4 regions of the Agrobacterium sp. 10T429 genome follow, and region 1 is predicted to be linked to each of the others. Evidence: riboswitches for the same ligand, from Rfam matches in the RefSeq annotation. Region 1 holds a riboswitch; each other region holds the start of a gene.
What was found. Region 1 has a riboswitch for cobalamin ahead of nrdH (glutaredoxin-like protein NrdH). Riboswitches for the same ligand answer to the same signal wherever they lie in the genome.

Region 1 (4,814 bases):
TCGAGGAATAGGAGCGGGCGTGGACCGCTTCCATGAAGGAGATGTTGGAAAGCACCGCCTCCTCGTGCGGCGTCGCCGAATCCGCCATCAGGCGCACGGAACCGACGCCGTTCTGGATCGTGTCCAGCAATGTCAGCCCGGTGAAGACGCGGATCGTCAGGGTCTGCTCTTCCGGCTTCAACGTTCCCCAGGACGGGATATCGTTGGAGAGCGGCACCTTTTCCGGTAGCCAGAAATTCGATGTCAGGCGATTCCAGACTTCGAGATCCTTGTCATCCTCGATGCGGTTCCAGTTGACCGCGCGAATACGGGACGCGGGTTTTACGGCAATGTTCATTGTCTTGTCCCTCAATTCAGAGCGTGCAGGATACGCAGCCCTGAACCTGCGTGCCTTCCAGCGCCATCTGGCGCAAACGGATGTAGTAGATGGTCTTGATGCCTTTTTTCCAGGCGTAGATCTGCGCCCGGTTGATATCGCGCGTCGTTGACGTATCGCGGAAGAACAGTGTCAGCGACAGGCCCTGATCGACATGCTGGGTGGCCGCCGCATAGGTATCTATGATCTTTTCCGGACCGATTTCGTAAGCATCCTGATAATATTCGAGATTGTCGTTCGAAAGGTAGGAAGCCGGATAATAAACACGGCCGATCTTGCCTTCCTTGCGAATCTCAATCTTCGAGACGATGGGATGGATCGAGGAGGTCGAGTGGTTGATATAGGAGATCGAGCCTGTGGGCGGCACGGCCTGAAGGTTCTGGTTATAGAGGCCGGCCTCCATGACGGCCTGCTTCAACGCTTTCCAGTCCTCCTGTGTCGGAATGGAAATGCCGGCTTTCTCAAAAAGGTCGCGGACCTTATCCGTCGCGGGCAGCCATTCCCGGTCGGTATATTTATCGAAGTAGTCGCCCGAGGCATATTTGGAGTTTTCAAAGCCCTTGAAGCTCTGGCCCCTTTCCGTGGCAAGGCGATTGCTGGCGCGGATGGCGTGATAGGTCACCGTGTAGAAATAGATATTGGTGAAATCGATGCCCTCTTCGGAGCCGTAGAAGATGCGCTCGCGCGCCAGATAGCCATGCAGGTTCATCTGACCAAGCCCGATGGCGTGGCTCGCATCGTTGCCCTTTTCCACGGAGGGGACAGACGAGATGTGGCTCATGTCAGAAACGGCCGTCAGCGCCCGGATGGAGGTTTCGATCGTCTTGCCGAAATCAGCCGAATCCATTGCTGAAGCAATGTTGAGCGAGCCGAGATTGCAGGAAATATCCTTGCCCATATGGCTGTAAGAGAGATCGTCGTTGAACTCGCTCGCCTCGCTGACCTGTAGGATTTCCGAGCAGAGATTGCTCATGCTGATACGGCCGGCGATCGGATTGGCGCGGTTAACCGTATCCTCGAACATGATATAGGGATAACCGCTTTCGAACTGAATTTCTGCGATGACTTGGAAGAACTCGCGTGCCTTGATCTTCTTCTTGCGGATGCGGCTGTCGGCGACCATTTCCTGATATTTTTCGCTGACGGAAATCTCGGTAAACGGCACGCCATAAACCCGCTCAACATCATAGGGTGAGAACAGGTACATATCCTCGTTGTTTCTCGCGAGTTCGAAGGTGATATCAGGGATCACCACGCCGAGCGAAAGGGTTTTGATGCGGATTTTTTCGTCGGCGTTTTCGCGCTTGGTATCGAGGAAACGCATGATATCGGGGTGGTGGGCATGCAGATAGACCGCGCCAGCGCCTTGGCGCGCGCCAAGCTGGTTGGCGTAGGAGAACGAATCTTCCAGCAGCTTCATGACAGGAATGACGCCGGAGGACTGGTTTTCGATCTGTTTGATCGGCGCGCCGGCTTCGCGAATATTGGTCAGGGACAGTGCTACGCCACCGCCACGCTTGGAAAGCTGCAATGCTGAATTGATGGACCGGCCGATGCTTTCCATATTGTCTTCCACACGCAGCAGAAAACACGAAACCAGCTCACCGCGGCTTTTCTTGCCAGCGTTGAGAAAGGTCGGGGTTGCCGGCTGGAAGCGGCCGGAAATGATTTCATCCATCAGATCGCGGGCAAGCTGCTCGTCGCCACGCGCCAGAGCCAGCGCCACCATACAGACGCGGTCCTCGTAACGCTCCAGGTAACGCTTTCCGTCGAAGGTCTTCAGCGTATAGGACGTATAATATTTGAAGGCGCCGAGAAATGTCGGAAAACGGAACTTTCTGGCATAGGCCTCGTCGTAGAGGTCACGGACGAAATTGAAGGAATACTGGTCCAGCACCTCCTGTTCGTAATATCCCTCGGTCACGAGATAATCGAGCTTTTCCCTGAGATTATGGAAAAACACCGTGTTCTGATTGACGTGCTGAAGGAAATATTGCCGTGCCGCAAGGCGGTCCTTGTCGAGCTGGATCTTCCCGTTTTCATCGTAGAGGTTCAGCATCGCGTTCAGCGCGTGATAGTCCAGTCCCGCGTCCAGGTGTTTCTGCGCAGCGGTTACTTGTTGTTTGGCATCCGTGTTGCGCACCGCGCTCGAGGTCAGCGTGTCCAAAATCGTTCCAATCCATGATTGACGTTGGCGACATCTTCCTCCGTGCCGAGAAGCTCGAAGCGGTAGAGAAACGGCACCGCGCATTTGCGCGACACGATATCTCCGGCGGATGCGAAAGCTGCGCCAAAATTCGTATTTCCCGCCGCGATGACGCCGCGAATGAGATTTCGGTTTGAGGGCTCGTTCAAAAACCGGATAACCGGTTTCGGTACCGCTCCTTTCATGCCGCCGCCCCCATAGGTGGGGGTGACGAGAACATAGGGCTCCGACACGTGAGGAACGTCTTCCTCGGCGCCGAGCGGCAGGCGAAGCAATCGTCGCCCCAGTTTCTGAAGGAAGCGATGAGTGTTCTCAGACCGGCTGGAATAATAGACGATCAGCCCCATCGCATCGCCTCCTCAGCTGATCGAGCCAATCATGTCCGGACGGAAACCAGCCCAATGGCGTTCGCCGGCAACGACCACGGGAACCTGCATGTAACCAAGGCCGCGAACGCGATCGAGGGCATCCGCATCTTCGGAGATATCGACGATCTCGTAGCTGACACCGATGCGGTCAAGCGCACGATAGGTGGCAGTGCACTGGACGCAGGCGGGTTTGCTGTAAACGGTGACGGTCATTGTTTCCTCTTTCGAAGCCGCTTTTACGCACGGCTCAACATTGCCCGCCTGCAATCGCAAGCGGGTGGCGATGGTTCTGTCATTCTGGCGAGGCGCGCGGGTGAGGCCGCGTAAGATCGCTGTCTACGCCGACGAGCGTAGAAACTCATAAAAATGCACTGGCATGACTTCACCCCGAAGCTTGTTCTGGAGGGGGCAGAAAAGGGCGCACGCAATTCATTTGCGTCATACACCTTCCTTCCGGACACCCCGCCCGTGGACGTTTTCGCTCAAGGCAGGTCTCCTGACTTGCGGGTCAAAACATCCATTCCCACCTTCCCGGAGCTTTTAGCGCCAGTGGCTCAAATCGGAACGATGCTCACCGCTTACAGTTGCGGGGGCAGTTTCGGCATTGCTTCACCATAATGGTGTTGCGCACCGAATTCCCGTCTTAGCTCCCGACGCTTGCGAATCGAAAGAACCTTGAACACCACATATAGTATATGAGGAATTTTTTTCGTCAATAATTAGACATGCGAAAGCCCCACCCTGTGGATCAAAAAGATTCAACACATGGTCAACAAAGGCTTAACGGTGAATGCTCGATGCCGCCTACGGACGGAAGCGGCGGGTTATTCCCAGATATCGATGCGAATGTCGGCGGGGCGGGAGTTCTCAATCACCCGCTTTCCGTTGGGAAGATCATTTTCGAACAGTTTGGCGTGAATCTCGGTCGCATCGAGACCATAGCCCTGCCATCTATCCCGCAAGCGTTCCTCGAGCACCGCAACGGATGGGCCTACGAAGACGGTAAGATCGAAGCTGCCGGAAAGCTTCGTCCACGGCGCCTCGTTCAACAGCAGATAGTTGCCTTCGGCAAGAATGAAGCGTGTTTCTGGCGCGATGGCGCGAGCGGAGGCAATGGCAATTTCGCGGGAGCGGTCAAAAACCGGGACAAGAACTTCCTGCCCGCCCTGACGAACTGCGGAGACGATATCAAGAAAGCCGCGCACGTCGAAGGTCTCCGGTGCGCCTTTTCGCGGCAAGAGCCCCCGTTCTTCGAGAATACCGTTATCCATATGGAAGCCGTCCATGGGCAGGACAGCCGCAGCCTCGCCGCGCGCCACGAGGGCACCGCACAGGGCATCCGCCAGCGTGGATTTGCCGGCCCCAGGGGGACCGGCAATGGCAATGATAAAACGAGATTTATCCTCAGCCCGCCGAAGAACGTCTTCGACGATCGTTTCAAGCTTCAACGTCATGCGGCCAGCGTTTCCTTTGGCGCTTCCTTGGCGCCCGTCATGAAGGCGACGGCGTCGGACATGGTATAGTCCTTCGGATTGATGACGCACAAACGCTTGCCCAGCCGATGAATATGAATCCGGTCAGCAACCTCGAAAACATGCGGCATGTTGTGCGAGATGAGAACGATCGGTAGCCCTCGCGCGCGTACATCCAGAATAAGCTCGAGAACGCGGCGGCTTTCCTTGACGCCGAGCGCCGCTGTCGGTTCGTCAAGGATGACGACCTTGGAGCCGAAGGCGGCTGCACGCGCCACCGCAACACCCTGGCGCTGGCCGCCGGAGAGGGTTTCCACCGCCTGATTGATGTTCTGGATCGTCATCAGGCCGAGTTCAGAGAGTTTCTCGCGGGCAAACTTTTCCATCGCCGG
Region 2 (4,814 bases), on a different contig from region 1:
GCGCCGCCCAGGTGCTTCTGGAAGAAGGCACCGGCATCCCGATCCTCATCGGTCGCCCGCAGATCATCGAAACGCGCCTGAAGCGCTTCGGCCTGCGTATCCGCCCGAATACCGATTTTGCGGTGGTCAATCCCGAAGACGATCCGCGTTACCGCGACTACGTCGATGATTATTTCGCCCTCGTCGGCCGCGCTGGCATCAACCCGGAGGCGGCCCGCACCATCGTGCGCACCAACTCCACGGTCATCGGCGCGCTGTCGGTGAAGCGTGGTGAGGCGGATGCGCTGATCTGCGGTCTGGAAGGCCGTTACGACCGGCACCTGCGCGACGTGAACCAGATCATCGGCAAGCAGGAAAGCGTTCGCTCTTTCGCAGGCCTCAGCCTGCTCATCACCCAGCAGGGCGCGCTGTTCCTCACCGACACCTTCGTCAACAACGATCCGACCTCCGAAGAAGTGGCTGAAATGGCCATTCTCGCGGCAAAGGAAATCCGCCGCTTCGGCATCACGCCGAAGATCGCGCTCGCCAGCCACTCCAATTTCGGGTCGCGCGATTCGGAAAGCGCCCGCAAGATGCGCCGCGCCCTGAAGATCGTGCAGGCAGCGGCACCCGAATTGGAAGTGGACGGCGAAATGCAGGGCGGCTCGGCACTTTCGGAAGCGCTGCGCAAGCGCGCCATGCCCAACAGCGTGCTGACCGGCGAAGCGAACCTGCTGGTCTTCCCGAACCTCGATGCCGCAAACATCACGCTCGGCGTCACCCGCACGCTGACGGAGGGCCTGCATGTCGGCCCCATCCTGCTTGGCACGGCTCTTCCCGCCCATATCCTGTCGCCCAGCGTCACCTCGCGCGGCGTTGTCAACATGGCGGCCTTTGCCGTCGTGCAGGCATCGCACCCTTCGGTGTGATGAAGGCGTATTAACGCAGTTTTGAACATGCTGTTGCCGCATTGCGGCAACAGCTTATGTTATCTTCCTGAAACACGGATTTCCCGAAGCATAACACCCTCGCCACCGGCCGGGGACATCGAACGGATCGCACCATTGACCCGGCGCCGCAGCATTATCGGCCTCCTGCTTCCCCTTGTTTTCATCGCCCCGGCCGCTGCTTTCGCGGATCAGGTCTGCGATACGCTTTATGCGCAGCTGCGCGAACCGCCGCGTGTCATCGGCAACACAGCCGAGGTGCGGCGTTACGCCAATGCGCTCACCCGCCAGAACATCGAGATCCGCAGGATCAGGAACGATCTGCGCCGTTACGGCTGTTCATCCGCAAGCGTCACCGTTTATGGCAGCCCGAATGCCGAACTCTGCGCGGAAATCAGCGACGCGATGGCGGATGCGCAGAGCGAACGCGATGCCATCATCCGTGACCGCGACTATGCCATGGCGGCCCAGGGCAACGTTGATGGCGACATCAGACGCCAGCGCATTCTCGCCGCCCTTGACGCCAATGGCTGCAGCGCCATTCCGGAAACGGAAGCGCGCCAGCCGACGGCCCCCGATGTGGCACGTTACCCCGACGCCTTCGGCCAACAGAGCAATCCGCCGGGACAGGCAGGGCTTTCGCCCTACCCCAATGCCGCTGCGGAAGGCGGGCTCAGGACGCTGTGCGTGCGCACCTGCGACGGCTCGTTTTTCCCCATCGCTTCCAATGCCTCGCCGCTCGATTTCCGTGCGCAGGCCGAACAATGCCAGAAAATGTGCCCGGGTACGCAGACGGAGCTTTATTTCCACTCCATGACGGAGCAGGAAACGGCTGACATGGTCTCGGCTGAAACAGGAAAGCCCTACAAGGACCTGCCGACCGCCTTTGCTTATCGAAATGCCTCAACAAAAGCCCCAGGCTGCGCCTGCAACATGGCCGCCTATCACGAGGAGATGAAGCAGCAGGAGGCTGCGCGGCCGGAAGCTGAGAAACCCTATTCCAGCATCACGACCATTCCATCACCGCAAGGTGACACCCCCAAAAAACCCACCGAACTGCAGCAGGCCGCAAAGCCGCCGGAACAACCGGTTCCGGAACGCGACTATGACCCGAACAACAGCAGGGTCCGCGTCATCGGCCCTAAATTCCTGCCCGACCAGACAGGCCGGATCGACCTGAAGAACCCGGCGCTGAAGGGCATTCAGCCGCAGCAATAGCTCCCATCAAGCACGCGGTATGGAGTTGGCAACGCTCTATCTCACTCACAAGGCGGTCGCGTGTTCTCTTTACCGCCCGCCCCAGCGATTGCGAAACACCAGCTCCTCCAGCGGCACGCGCTGGCGCCACCCCTTCACCGCCAGTTCCGGCTCGGTATAAAGTGTATCGACGCGGCCGAGGCATAGCCAGGCGACGATCTCGATGTGGTCGGGGATCTCCAGAATGGTGCGAATGTCGCTATCGTGGAAAATGCTGACCCAGCCGACGCCGATGCCTTCGGCGCGCGCTGCAAGCCAGAGGTTCTGGATGGCGCAGACGGTGGAATAGACATCGGTGCGCGGATTGTGGGTACGGCCCAGCACCACCTTGCCGCCACGCGTCGGATCGCAGGTGACGCAGATGCTGAGCGGCGCCTTGCGGATGCCCTCGAGCTTGAGGCTGCGGTAAAGCGCCTGCTGCTCCCCCTCGAACATCGCCGCCGCCTCGCCATTGGCGCGGCTGAAGGCAACCCAGGCTGCCTGCCTGACCGCACCGTCAGTGACGAGCGTGAAATTCCACGGCTGCATGAAACCGACCGAGGGCGCGGAATGCGCCGCCTTCAGCAAGCGCTCGACCACATCTTCCGGCAATGGATCCGGAAGGAACTGGTCGCGCACATCACGGCGGGTTTCGATGGCACGGTAGATCGCCTCTCGCTCTCCCTCGGAAAACGGGTAGGCGGGCGAAAGCGCGTGATCGAATGCATTGGCGTCGAGCGAACTGGTCGCGAGTGGATCGGTCGGCATCGTCTATCCCCAACAATGCTGGCGCGCCGCCACGAAAACCGGCTCCGGTTTTCACCTGCACGACGCGCTGCTGCAACAACCTGCCGCCGTCCACGCGGTCTGGTCTATCCTGTCAGGCCGGTCTTCTGACTCGGCTTCATCCGCCCACTTTCGCCTTCCCGAATGGATTCAGTGGCATCAAGAAAAAGGGCATCCGCCTCACAGCGCTGGGCACGTTCCGGTCTTGCACCGGATTCCCGATTCTCCCGCCGTAAAGGGCGGGCACCTGACGAAGAAGCTTATGAGCAACAAAGATTGCAAATACAAGTATCTTGCGCAGCGATGCGGCAATGTGACCGTGGCCACCTCACCTGCGTATTGCGGCCTTCAGCCGCCTCGCAGACGCGCGCCGGCTGAAGCACCCCCTACCGCATCACCCAACGGGAAGATACCGCACATAAGCGAACTCATCCCCGTCCGGTGACCAGTTGGGCGAATTCATCGTTCCCTGCCCGCCGAAAAGGTCAAACAGCGTTTCGGCATTGCCGCCATCCATATCCATCAGCCGCACGCGCACGTTGAGGTCGCGCGGATGGTCGAAGACATCGGCGTCGTAGGAGACGAAGACGACTTTGTCACCGCTGGGAGACGGATGCGGGAACCAGTCGCCATAGACGCTGTCGGTGATACGCTCGACGGCCGAGCCATCCACCCGCACGCGCCAGATCTGCATCTGGCCGGTGCGGCTGGAGTTGAAATAGATCCATTCTCCATCCGGCGAATAATCCGGCCCGTCATTGCGGCCCTCACCATGGGTAAGGCGTGTCTCAACGCCGCTGTCTATGTCCATGGAATAAATATCGAAAACCTGATCGCGAATGCCGCAATAGGCGAAACCTTTCCCGTCCGGTGACCAGCCGTGCCAGTAGGACGGAAGGTTCCTAGTCATCAGACGCGGCGTTCCGCCCGTCGAAGGCAGCAGATAGATGGCACTCTTGCCGAACTCCACCTTGTCGGAAATGGCATAAAGCGAACCGTCAGGCGAAATGCCGTGGTCATTGTTGCAGATTGTCGCAAAGCCGGTATCGACCTTGTCCGGCGAAGGGTCGCCGGCAAGTGACAGGCGGTAAAGCAGGCCATCGCAGTTCAGAAGCAGGTATTTCCCGTCCGGCGACCAGTTCGGAGCCTCGAACAGCTCCGGCGTCTGCCAGACCACCCGCATCTGCCGAGTGCGGATGTTGAAGATTTCGATGGAACTGCGCATGCTGCCTCCCGGGCCTGTCGATCGTCTGGCGTGGAGCGTTGAATGGCACAAACATTCCGTTTGCATCCGCCACCGCCGTGATTATGATCCTATTGCCGCAGGCACCGCCCTGCAAATTCAAATAGGAAAAAACAGCAGCGTTCCGGCACCGCCCGCACCCCTGCCCGTTTCTCCCAGATCCGAGGTTCCGCGATGAACAACATCGCCGATCACGGCATCCGCTTCGGTCGGATCGCCGCAATGCTTCCTGTCAAGAATATCGAGAAGGCCCATGACTTTTATGTCCGTGTGCTGGGCTTCGAAAAGACCTTCGAAAACGGCAACCCTGTCGGTTTCCTGATCCTGAAACAAGGTAATGCAGAGTTGCACCTGACATTGCAGTCGACGCACAAACCGGCCCCCTTCAATGTGGCGCATATGCTGGTCAGCGACGCCGACGCGCTGCACGCGCTTTGCAAAAGCCACGGGCTTCGCATCATCAAAAGTCTGCAGGACAAGGATTATGGCCTGCGGGCCTTCGTTTTCGAAGACCCGGATGGCAACCGCATCGATGTGGGGCAGGTTATTTAACGAGATAGGGAAACGGCGCGGCGTGTCCGCGCCGTTGGAGGAAAAGGATGCTTCTTTGACATCGATATATG
Region 3 (4,814 bases), 760 kb from region 1:
GCGGGCCGTGCTCACCTGCCTTTCCAATCCGAAAGCCTATCTCTTCATGATGGCGATCTATCCGCAATTCCTCAAACCCGACTATGGTCCAATCTGGATGCAGGGGCTGGTAATGGGCGCGATGGTGGCCATCACGCAGTTCACGGTCTATGGCGCTCTGGCGCTGACGGCGGATAAAAGCCGGGCATGGCTCGTTTCCTCGCCTGCCGCGACGATTTTCATCGGCCGCGCCGCCGGTTTCATGCTGATTGCCGCAGCCCTGGTTACGCTTTGGGAAGCACTCTCCTAGACTTCTGTTTTCTTGGGGAAATTCACTGCAATGTGACTTCTTTTCGCCATGCGGAAAGGGCATCCTCGCGCCGTTATCGCGCGTTAGGCATCTGCCGGAATCAAGGAGAGAGTGTATGAAACTGAAAACCATCGCGGCGGCCATGCTTTTCGGCTGTCTTTGCGCCGGAGCGGTCTACGCTGCCGGCGAAGTCGAAAAACGTGAAGGCATGATGAAGCAGATCGGCGGCTCCATGGGGGCGCTTGCTGCCATCTCCAAGGGCCAGAAGCCTTATGACGCCGAAGCCGTAAAGGCTGCCGTGACGACCATCAGCACCAACGCCAAGGCTTTCCCCGACCAGTTTCCCCCGGGCAGCGAGACCGGCAGTGCTGCGGCACCCGCGATCTGGGAAAATTTCGATGACTTCAAGTCCAAGGCCGCCAAGCTCGGTGCCGATGCGGACAAGGTCCTCGCCAGCCTTCCCGCCGATCAGGCAGGCGTCACCGCCGCCATGCAGACCCTCGGTGCCGATTGTGGTGCGTGCCACCAGACCTACCGTCTGAAGAAGTGATCCTATTAAGAACGCCGCTTCCCGGCGGCGTTTTTTTCAGCGGGAATGATGCCTGATCTCATCAGGTGATAATGGGGAGAGGGGTCATGGCCTCCATTTGGACGAAGCTCGCGGGCGGGATCGCGGTGGCGGCCATTGCCGGTTTCGGTATTTTCGCCTGGGTCACCGCGCCTGTGCGTCAGGCACCCAGCCACTGGGTGAGCCTTGGCGAGCCGGACCTTGCCAATGGCGAAACGCTGTTCTGGGCGGGCGGCTGCGCAAGTTGCCATGCGGCACCAGATGCCAAGGGCGATGCGCTTTTGACGCTTTCGGGCGGGCAAGCGTTGAAAAGCCCCTTCGGCACCTTCCATGTGCCCAATATTTCCTCCGATCCGCAGCATGGCATTGGCGGCTGGACGCTTTCGGAATTCGGCGATGCGATGACGCGTGGCGTCGGCAAGAACGGCGAACATCTGTACCCGTCCTTCCCTTACGCCTCCTATGCCCGCATGACGCAAAAGGACATCAACGACCTCTTCGGTTATTTGCGGGTTCTGCCCGCCAGCCAGAATGACGCGCCGGATCATGAACTGCCGTTCCCCTTCAACATGCGCATGGCATTGGGCGGCTGGAAATTCCTCTATTTCGATACATCCGCGCCACCCCGCGTCGAGCTTGCCGATGCCAATGCCGAATTGCTGCGCGGCCAATATCTGGTGGAAGGCCCGGGCCATTGCGGCGAATGTCACACGCCGCGCAATGCGCTTGGCGGTTTTCTCGATGGCAAATGGCTGGCCGGTGGTCCCAATCCCGAAGGCGAGGGCCGCATTCCCGATATCACCCCCGGCTCGCAGAGCGTCGGAAGCTGGGAGGCGGCCGATATTGCCAACTATCTGGAAACCGGCTTCACCCCGGAATTCGACAGCGTCGGCGGCTCCATGGTCAAGGTGCAGCAGAATATGGCGCATCTGACGGCTGATGACCGCAATGCGATCGCCGCCTATCTGAAGGCCATCCCGGCACGGTAGCCCTTTGCCGTCATGCCTGACTTGATCCGGCATCCAGCCACGGCGCGCAATTCTCACGCCGGCCTGCCATTGACTCCCACCCACACCCATCGGATAACGATCCTGTGATGGTTCCTTCCGGGCGTTCCGGAAGGTGAAAAGGGAACACGATAGGGAGACATCCTCATTCGTGGCTGCCCCCGCAACTGTGAGCGGAGAGCCTGAAACGAAATGCCACTGGTAAGCATCTCGCCGGATATGGGCGAGGGCAATGCCGGGAAGGTGTTTCAGGTTTTGACCCGTAAGCCAGGAGACCTGCCATCACGGAAATGTCCATGCCGGCGGGGTGTCCGGAAGAGCGGAATTTCAGGGTGGTGGTGCTTGAACGTGCCGCCCTGTGTCAGTCTCGTATCCCCGTGGTGAAGTGTATCGCATGCGGCTGCACGGCGTTTGCCGTTTCGCCGCGTCTAAAGGCGCGGGGTCGCGCCGTAAGAGGGGTCACCATGTCCATCAACCAGAATACGGCAAATGCCGCCGTTTCAGCAAAAACGGGCAGCTTCGCGCAATCGCTGACGGCGATCGTGCTTGGTCTGTTCGTCATCGGTTTTGTCGGCTTTTCGCATGTGGAAGCCGTTCACAACGCCGCGCATGACACGCGTCATGCCAATGCTTTCCCTTGCCATTGAGGGGAAAAAGCATGTCGTTCTTTCGCAATATCGTTTTTACCGCCGTCCTCGTCGGCATCGTTGGCGGCTTCGCCGTTTCGGCCATGCAGGCTTTCGGCACCACGCCGCTGATCCTGAAGGCGGAAACCTATGAAAATGCCGGTGGCGAAGCGCCCCACAGCCATGATGCTCCGGCCACGACCGGCGCTGCCGTTCCCGCGCACGAGCATAATGAGGAAGCCTGGTCTCCGGCCGACGGCTTCGAGCGCACCGCCTATACGGTCGCCGCCAACGTGCTGACCGCCATCGGTTATGCGCTGGTGCTGACCGGCCTCATCTCGCTGCGCGGCACCGATGCCGGCTGGCGCGAAGGCCTTTTGTGGGGTGTGGCCGGTTTTGCCGCCGTCATGCTTGCGCCGATGATCGGCCTGCCGCCGGAACTGCCGGGCAGCCCGGCGGCCGCGCTTGAGGCGCGTCAAATCTGGTGGCTTTCGACGGTTGCGGCGACCGCAGGCGGCATTGCGCTGATCGCATTCCGGCGCGAACCCTGGGCAATCGTGCTCGCACTGGAGTTGATCGTTGCTCCACATGTGGTGGGCGCGCCCCTGCCGCCGGAAGGTGAACATGCGCTGGCACCGCTGCCGCTGGAACGACAGTTCATCGTCGCCGCCACCGTGACCAGCTTTGTCTTCTGGGCCTTGCTCGGAACATTGAGCGCGTTTTTCCTGAAGCGCTTCCAGCAGGCTTGAAACCATGCAGGGCGCAGCGGAATGGAGTGAGGAACTCGATGCGCTGCGTTTTGCCGTTCCCGGTCACGGCGCTTTCTGCGCCGTGCATCGCCTTGCTTTCAAGACAGTCCTTGGCGTCAGCCCGGAACGGGAAGCGGCGCTCGCCTATTTTCATGAGAATGAGACTGCCTTTACGGTCGCAGCCCTTGCCAAGATAAAACGCTCGGCTTTGCCGGCCGGTCGCAGTCTGCATCTCAACAGCCGCGATATCCGCCGTGCGATTGCGGGCGAGGGCGGGGATGTCGCGCCCCGTGTCTGCCGGGTGCTTGATCGGGGGTGATTTGTGATGGTCTCGCGGCTTAACTTCCCCACCACCTCATTCCTGTGACAAGCACAGGAATGAGGTGGGAGGATCCGCAAAACTCCCGACACCAAGGTGAGCCTCACCGGTGCTCCGCCGCAAAAATTCCAAGTTCCGCCTCGGCTTCCGGACCAAAGAGGCCGAGGTGTTTCAGAATTTCCACTGCGAAACTGACGGGTGCACTGCCGGCTGCGGTTACGATTCCGCCATCGCTGACCGCCTTCGGCTGGTCGCGATAGAGCGCTTCGCCGCGATAGGACGGATAGGCCTTGTGAGAGGCGAGCGAATTGCCGGTATGGGCGACGTCATCAAGGGCGCCCGTGCCTGCAAGCGCGCTGGCAGCCGCGCAGATGCCTGCAACCAGCCGGCCCTTCTCGCGAAACCGCTGTACCAGCCCGCCAAGATCGACAGCCGTTCCCTTTTCCCAGCTGAGGCCGCCGGGAATGACGAGCGCATCGATGTTAGCAGAATCAAGCGCATCATAGGATGTGTCGGGCGTAACGTTGAGCCCGCCCATTGAAACCACGGGCCGGCCGTCCGGGGTTGCGTAAACGATCTCGACGCCGAGATAGCCGCGCGCGGCGGCGGCAAGCAGCGCCGGTTCCCAGTCCGCAAAATCCTGCGCAAGCGCAATGGCAATCCGTGTCATGACCGTCTCCGAAGGTTGCAATCAGGCGATAGACTGCATGTAGCGCATGCCGGTGACCGGGCGCGGCGCGAAATCCATGCTTTCGTAGAAACGATGCGCGGCGACATTGCCGGTCGTGGCGCTGACGGAAAGATAGTCGCAACCGAGGCGCTTGGCGATATCGCGGGCGCGGGAAACCAGGTGCTGGCCGGTGCCATGTCCGCGGTGACCGTCACGCACGAAAAGATGGTGTAGCTCAAGCCCGCGGCGGCCTTCCTGCGCCCTGTAGAGCGGCAGCATCAGGGCGTAACCGATCAATGCGCCGTCGGCTTCCGCCACCAGCCCATGCACCCAGGGAAGCGGGCCGAACAGGTCGCGTTCCAGTTTCGCCGGCGTAATCGCCGCCGCATCCCCATGAAAGTTGGCAAGCAGGGTGATCATCTCATTGAGCTCAGGCAAATCGGTCTTGCGTGCGCCACGAATGATGACGACGGGCGGTCTTTCCAGTGTAAGGGAACTATCTTCGGTCATTTTTCTGGTCCTTCGGTATTATCGGTGCCGTCAGGACGTTTGAAAAACAACAAAGCCGCCTGACGGCGGCTTGTTG
Region 4 (4,814 bases), on a different contig from region 1:
GGAAATCGCCCGCGCTTCCAGCTCGATGGCCGAGAAATCGGGGATGATGTTGATCGCCTGGCCGCCCTTCATCGTGCCGATCTGCAGCGAGGAGTAGGGTGGCTCGAAAGTCGCTTCAAAGGGGCCTTTCGTCAGCTCATGTGCCGTCTCCACGGCCTTTGCCATGATGCCGGTCATCAGATGAATGGCATTCACCCCCTGATCAGGCCGGGACGAATGGCCGGAACGGCCACGGATGGTAATGCGAGCTGCTGCTTTGCCCTTGTGTGCACGAACCGCCCGCATATTGCTCGGTTCGCCGATAATTGCGCCGGCCGGTGCGGCGCACAGTTCAGGCAATCTGGCGAGAAGATGCGGAACGCCACGGCAACCCGCCTCCTCGTCGTAGGAAAAGGCGATATGCACGGGACGTTTCAGCGCCATGCGCGAAAATGCAGGCGCCGCGGCGAGAACCGTGGCCAGAAAACCCTTCATGTCGGTGGTTCCGCGCCCGTAGAGACGATCATTTTCCGCCCGCAGTGTAAAGGGATCGGAAGACCATTCCGGCTCGCTGGCGGGTACGACATCCATATGGCCGGACAAAACATATCCGGCGCGATCGGCCGGGCCGAAGGTGGCGAAGAGATTGGCGCGGTCGCCCTCCGGTCCCGCAAGCAGCGATACTTTCGCGCCGTGGCTTTCAAGATAATCGGCGATCCAGCCGGCAATATCGCCATTGGCGGTTCCAACGACCGACGGGAAACCGACGAGACGCTCAAGGATTTCGATTGCGTTCAATGGTCGTCTCCGCTGACCGGATTGTCATCCCGAAAGCTTAGAATGGACTGCGACGTTTATCTGCTGAAATGCGAATGATTTCGGTAGATTGTTGTGACCTTCCAGTGCTTTCAGAAAATTCGTGCTGGCGTAACCGGCTACCGTCGGATGTCGTGGGCTAGGCCGGGACCGGATGAAGGTTGTGAGCCGTAGGGGATGAGGGCCGTTGGTTATGGACCTGCTCAAAGTCGATAGTTTCGAGCTGCGGACCGTGGATATCGCGGACGTGGATGCCGATCATCTGCATGCACTCTCCATGGCCGTCGGATGGCGATATCACGCGAATGAATGGTGTTTTCTGCGGCAATGCGGCGTGGGTCTCGCTGCGCTCGATGAGATCGACCGTGTTGTCGCAACCGCGATGCTCTTTCCCTATGATCAGGGGTTTGCGACGCTTGGCATGGTCATTGTTTCCCCCCGTTTGCAGGGGCAGGGCGTAGCACCATGGCTGGTGCAGAAACTTGTCGCGAAATTCCCCACTGTCTCCCTGCGATTGAACGCGACGGGAGCGTCGCGGCGGTTGTTTTCAAGGTTGGGTTTTGCCGGCGATGCGGAAAAAGTATATCTGTTCCGGGGAAGGGCGAATTGCCTTTTCGAGATACCGCCGCCCGGCAGAAAACAACGAATAGAGCCGTTATCCGCAGGTCATCTGACTGATGTGGTGGAACTAGACCGGGCGGCTTTTGGCGTTTCGCGCCGGAACGTTTTGCAGCGACTTTTGACGCAGAATGCGGGTTACGGTGTGTTTGAGGCGGACCGTCTTACCGCTTTTGCGCTGCGCCGTGCGGCAGGGCGGGGCCACATTATCGGTCCGGTCGTTGCGGGTGCGGACATGGATGCGATTGCGCTTGTGAGGCGGCATTTTACCGATCTGGACGATGAGCTGGTGCGTCTCGACACCATCAGCGACAATAGTCTCTTTATTGATTTTATTGCGCAATCCGGGCTGGTGGTGATTGAAACCCTTACCACCATGTCCAAAGACGCGCCGCAACCGGCGCCTTCCGGCGCTACAAAAATTTTCGCGTTGGCGGGTCCGTCTTTGTGCTGAGCTGCAGCACTATCGCAATTGACGCCCCGGCGCTTGCCCCTTATGTCAGAAAGTGACGGTTCCTGAAGCCGAAGGGCAAAGGGATTAATAGGGAACATGGTGCGGCTGATTTCTATCGCCCAATGCCGTGGCTGCCCCCGCAACTGTAAGCGGATTGCCGCTCATCCTCGTGACGCCTGAAAAGCGTCATGCCACTGCACCCTTCAAGGTGCGGGAAGGCAGATGAACGGCGTATATTCGTGAGCCAGGAGACCTGCCGTCATAATATTGACCATCGTTACGGGCGGGGATGCCCGGAAGAGGAGCTGATTATGACCTTTCCGTCCGCGGAAACGTATTTAGAGTCCCGTTCTCCATCTCCACACTTGTTGTCGCTCTGTCACTACGCGTTTTGACGCGCGGCCTGCGGATCACGCCACTTTATTTAGACTGGAGAACATATGTTTCATTTCAAACGCCTGCCGGTTTCCGCCGGTCTTCTGGTTGTCGCATTAGCGGCCTTGCCCGCCGGTGCCGCTCAGGCTGCCGAAACCACCTATCCGCTGACGATCAATAGCTGCGGCCACGAAATCACCTTCAAGCAGGCGCCCGCCCGCACAGTATCGGTCGGCCAGAGCACGACCGAGGTTCTCTATCTGCTCGGCGTGGCCGACAAGGTGGTAGGTACGGCGCTGTGGATCGGCCCGGTTCTTAAGGGTTACGAGGACGCCAATGCCAAGGTGGAGCGGCTTGCCGACAATGATCCGAGCTTCGAGGCGGTGGTTGGCAAGAGGCCGGACCTCGTGACGACGCAGTTCCAGTGGCAGATCGGTCCCGAAGGCGTTGTCGGAACACCGGAGCAATTCGCCGAACTCGGTATTCCCGTTTATACCTCGCCTGCCGATTGCATGGGCAAGGACAACTCCGGCGGCGGCGACGGCGTGCGCAAGTCCGTTTTCACCATGGACCTGATCTACCAGGAGGTCCGCGACCTTGCGAAAATTTTCAACGTGCAGGATCGCGGCGAGGAAGTCGTTGCCGACCTGAAAAAGCGTGAGGAAGCCGCCCGCGCCAAGATCGCTTCGGCGAATGGCAAGATTTCAGCGGTCTTCTGGTTCTCCAGCGCCGAGCTGGATATCGATCCTTACGTGGCGGGCCGCAATGGTGCGCCGGGTTACATCATGTCCGCGCTCGGGCTGAGGAACGTTATCGAAAGCGATGAGGAATGGCCGACTGTTGGCTGGGAAACCATCGCCAAGGCCAATCCGTCCGTGATCGTTGCCGGCAAGATGGACCGCCGGCGTTTCCCCGCCGATGACGTCGCCGTCAAGCTCAAGTTCCTCGCTACCGATCCGGTTGCCAGCATCATGCCCGCCGTCAAGGCGGCCCATGCCTTCGAAATGGACGCGCAGGCGATGAACCCGACCATCCGCACGATCGAAGGCATTGAAACGCTGGCCGAGGCGATTTCCACAGCCGGTCTCGCCAAGTGAACGGTCTTTCCGTCAATCTTGGCAGGGCGGGTCTGGCTTTTGCCGCACTCGCCCTGCTGCTCGTCGCGCTGATGGCCGGTGCGGCCATCGGCGAGACTGCCATTCCGTTCGACGTCGTGGCAAAAACCATTGCCAATCGTGTCTTCCATGCGGGTTATCCGCTGGAGCCGCTGGATGAGGGCATCGTCTGGAGTTACCGCCTCAGCCGCGCCGTTGTTGCCGCGTGCTGTGGCGCCTCGCTGGCGCTGGCCGGTGCGGTGCTTCAATCACTTCTGCGCAACCCGCTCGCCGATCCCTATATCCTCGGTATTTCCGCAGGCGCCTCAACCGGGGCCGTGGCCGTGGCGCTTCTGGGCTTCGGGGCGGGGTTCCTGACGATGCCGGCCGGCGCCCTGATCGGTGCTTTTGTGGCTTTTTCGCTTGTCAGCCTTCTGGCGGTGCGGGCAGGGCACGGCAACAGCGCCATCATCCTGGCGGGGGTCGCCGGTTCGCAACTGTTCAACGCCATGACGTCGTTCATCGTCACCAAATCCGCCAATGCCGAACAGGCGCGCGGCATCATGTTCTGGCTGCTGGGCAATCTTTCGGGCGTGCGCTGGCCGGATGTCTGGCTGGCTTTGCCGGTCAGTATTGCGGGTCTTGGTGTGTGCCTCTGGTACGCACGCGCGCTTGATGCTTTCGCTTTCGGCGGGCAGGCAGCAGCTTCGCTCGGTATTCCAGTGCGCCGGGTCTATGCGGTGCTGATCTCGGTTTCGGCGGTCATGACGGCAGTCATGGTGTCGCTGGTCGGTTCCATCGGCTTCGTCGGTCTCGTCATCCCGCATGCGGCGCGCATCTTCGTTGGCGTTCGCCACGGCATGTTGCTGCCGGTGACGGCGCTGACCGGTGCAATTTTCATGATCATCGCAGATATTCTTTCGCGCACCGTCATTCCGGGGCAGGTGCTGCCGATCGGCGTGATCACTGCGCTGGTCGGCGCGCCCGCCTTCGCCTTTATTCTCGGGCAGAAGAGAGGCCGGTCATGAAATTATCCGCCCACGATCTGCATTTCCATGCCGGCAATCTCGACATCGTGCGCGGTGTTTCGCTGGAGGTCGCCACGGGCGAGTTTCTGGGTATCATCGGGCCGAACGGTTCGGGCAAAAGCACGTTGCTTTCCATGCTGGCCGGCATTCGCATGCCGCGTCGGGGTCATGTCATGCTTGGTGAGGAACGGCTTGCCACATTCGGGCGGCGCGAACTTGCCCGCAGGCTGGCCTTTGTGGAGCAGCAGGCCGAAACCACCGAGCGCATCAGCGCGCGACAGGCCGTGGAACTGGGGCGCACGCCCTATCTCGGCCCGCTTTCCGCATGGTCGCCAAAGGACGACGCCATCGTCGATGCGGCGCTCGGAAATGTCGATATGGCGGACAAGGCCGAGCGAAACTGGCATCACCTTTCCGGCGGCGAACGCCAGCGCCTGCACATTGCCCGCG

Region 2: linked by a shared signal. The riboswitch ahead of bluB (5,6-dimethylbenzimidazole synthase) and the one ahead of nrdH (glutaredoxin-like protein NrdH) in region 1 are both predicted to bind cobalamin.
Region 3: linked by a shared signal. The riboswitch ahead of AC1DCP_RS03750 (CbtB domain-containing protein) and the one ahead of nrdH (glutaredoxin-like protein NrdH) in region 1 are both predicted to bind cobalamin.
Region 4: linked by a shared signal. The riboswitch ahead of AC1DCP_RS10590 (ABC transporter substrate-binding protein) and the one ahead of nrdH (glutaredoxin-like protein NrdH) in region 1 are both predicted to bind cobalamin.

Annotation. Positions count from the first base shown of each region.
Region 1 covers NZ_JBFTGV010000001.1:6,404-11,217, reverse strand. Annotated here, with positions in the region: gene nrdF (class 1b ribonucleoside-diphosphate reductase subunit beta) at 1-337, opposite strand, end outside; gene nrdE (class 1b ribonucleoside-diphosphate reductase subunit alpha) at 354-2,543, opposite strand; gene nrdI (class Ib ribonucleoside-diphosphate reductase assembly flavoprotein NrdI) at 2,531-2,929, opposite strand; gene nrdH (glutaredoxin-like protein NrdH) at 2,942-3,163, opposite strand; cobalamin riboswitch at 3,420-3,643, opposite strand; gene AC1DCP_RS00035 (nucleoside triphosphate hydrolase) at 3,775-4,404, opposite strand; gene AC1DCP_RS00030 (ATP-binding cassette domain-containing protein) at 4,401-4,814, opposite strand, start outside.
Region 2 covers NZ_JBFTGV010000002.1:281,274-286,087, reverse strand. Annotated here, with positions in the region: gene AC1DCP_RS06390 (NADP-dependent malic enzyme) at 1-908, shown strand, start outside; gene AC1DCP_RS06385 (DUF2865 domain-containing protein) at 1,044-2,144, shown strand; gene bluB (5,6-dimethylbenzimidazole synthase) at 2,214-2,930, opposite strand; cobalamin riboswitch at 3,029-3,214, opposite strand; gene AC1DCP_RS06375 (TolB family protein) at 3,343-4,173, opposite strand; gene AC1DCP_RS06370 (VOC family protein) at 4,366-4,743, shown strand.
Region 3 covers NZ_JBFTGV010000001.1:767,587-772,400, forward strand. Annotated here, with positions in the region: gene AC1DCP_RS03735 (LysE family translocator) at 1-289, shown strand, start outside; gene AC1DCP_RS03740 (c-type cytochrome) at 405-839, shown strand; gene AC1DCP_RS03745 (c-type cytochrome) at 926-1,846, shown strand; cobalamin riboswitch at 1,938-2,162, shown strand; gene AC1DCP_RS03750 (CbtB domain-containing protein) at 2,329-2,511, shown strand; gene AC1DCP_RS03755 (CbtA family protein) at 2,523-3,239, shown strand; gene AC1DCP_RS03760 (hypothetical protein) at 3,244-3,558, shown strand; gene AC1DCP_RS03765 (type 1 glutamine amidotransferase family protein) at 3,662-4,228, opposite strand; gene AC1DCP_RS03770 (GNAT family N-acetyltransferase) at 4,250-4,738, opposite strand.
Region 4 covers NZ_JBFTGV010000003.1:275,583-280,396, reverse strand. Annotated here, with positions in the region: gene argE (acetylornithine deacetylase) at 1-777, opposite strand, end outside; gene AC1DCP_RS10595 (GNAT family N-acetyltransferase) at 989-1,867, shown strand; cobalamin riboswitch at 1,907-2,142, shown strand; gene AC1DCP_RS10590 (ABC transporter substrate-binding protein) at 2,308-3,339, shown strand; gene AC1DCP_RS10585 (FecCD family ABC transporter permease) at 3,336-4,364, shown strand; gene AC1DCP_RS10580 (ABC transporter ATP-binding protein) at 4,361-4,814, shown strand, end outside.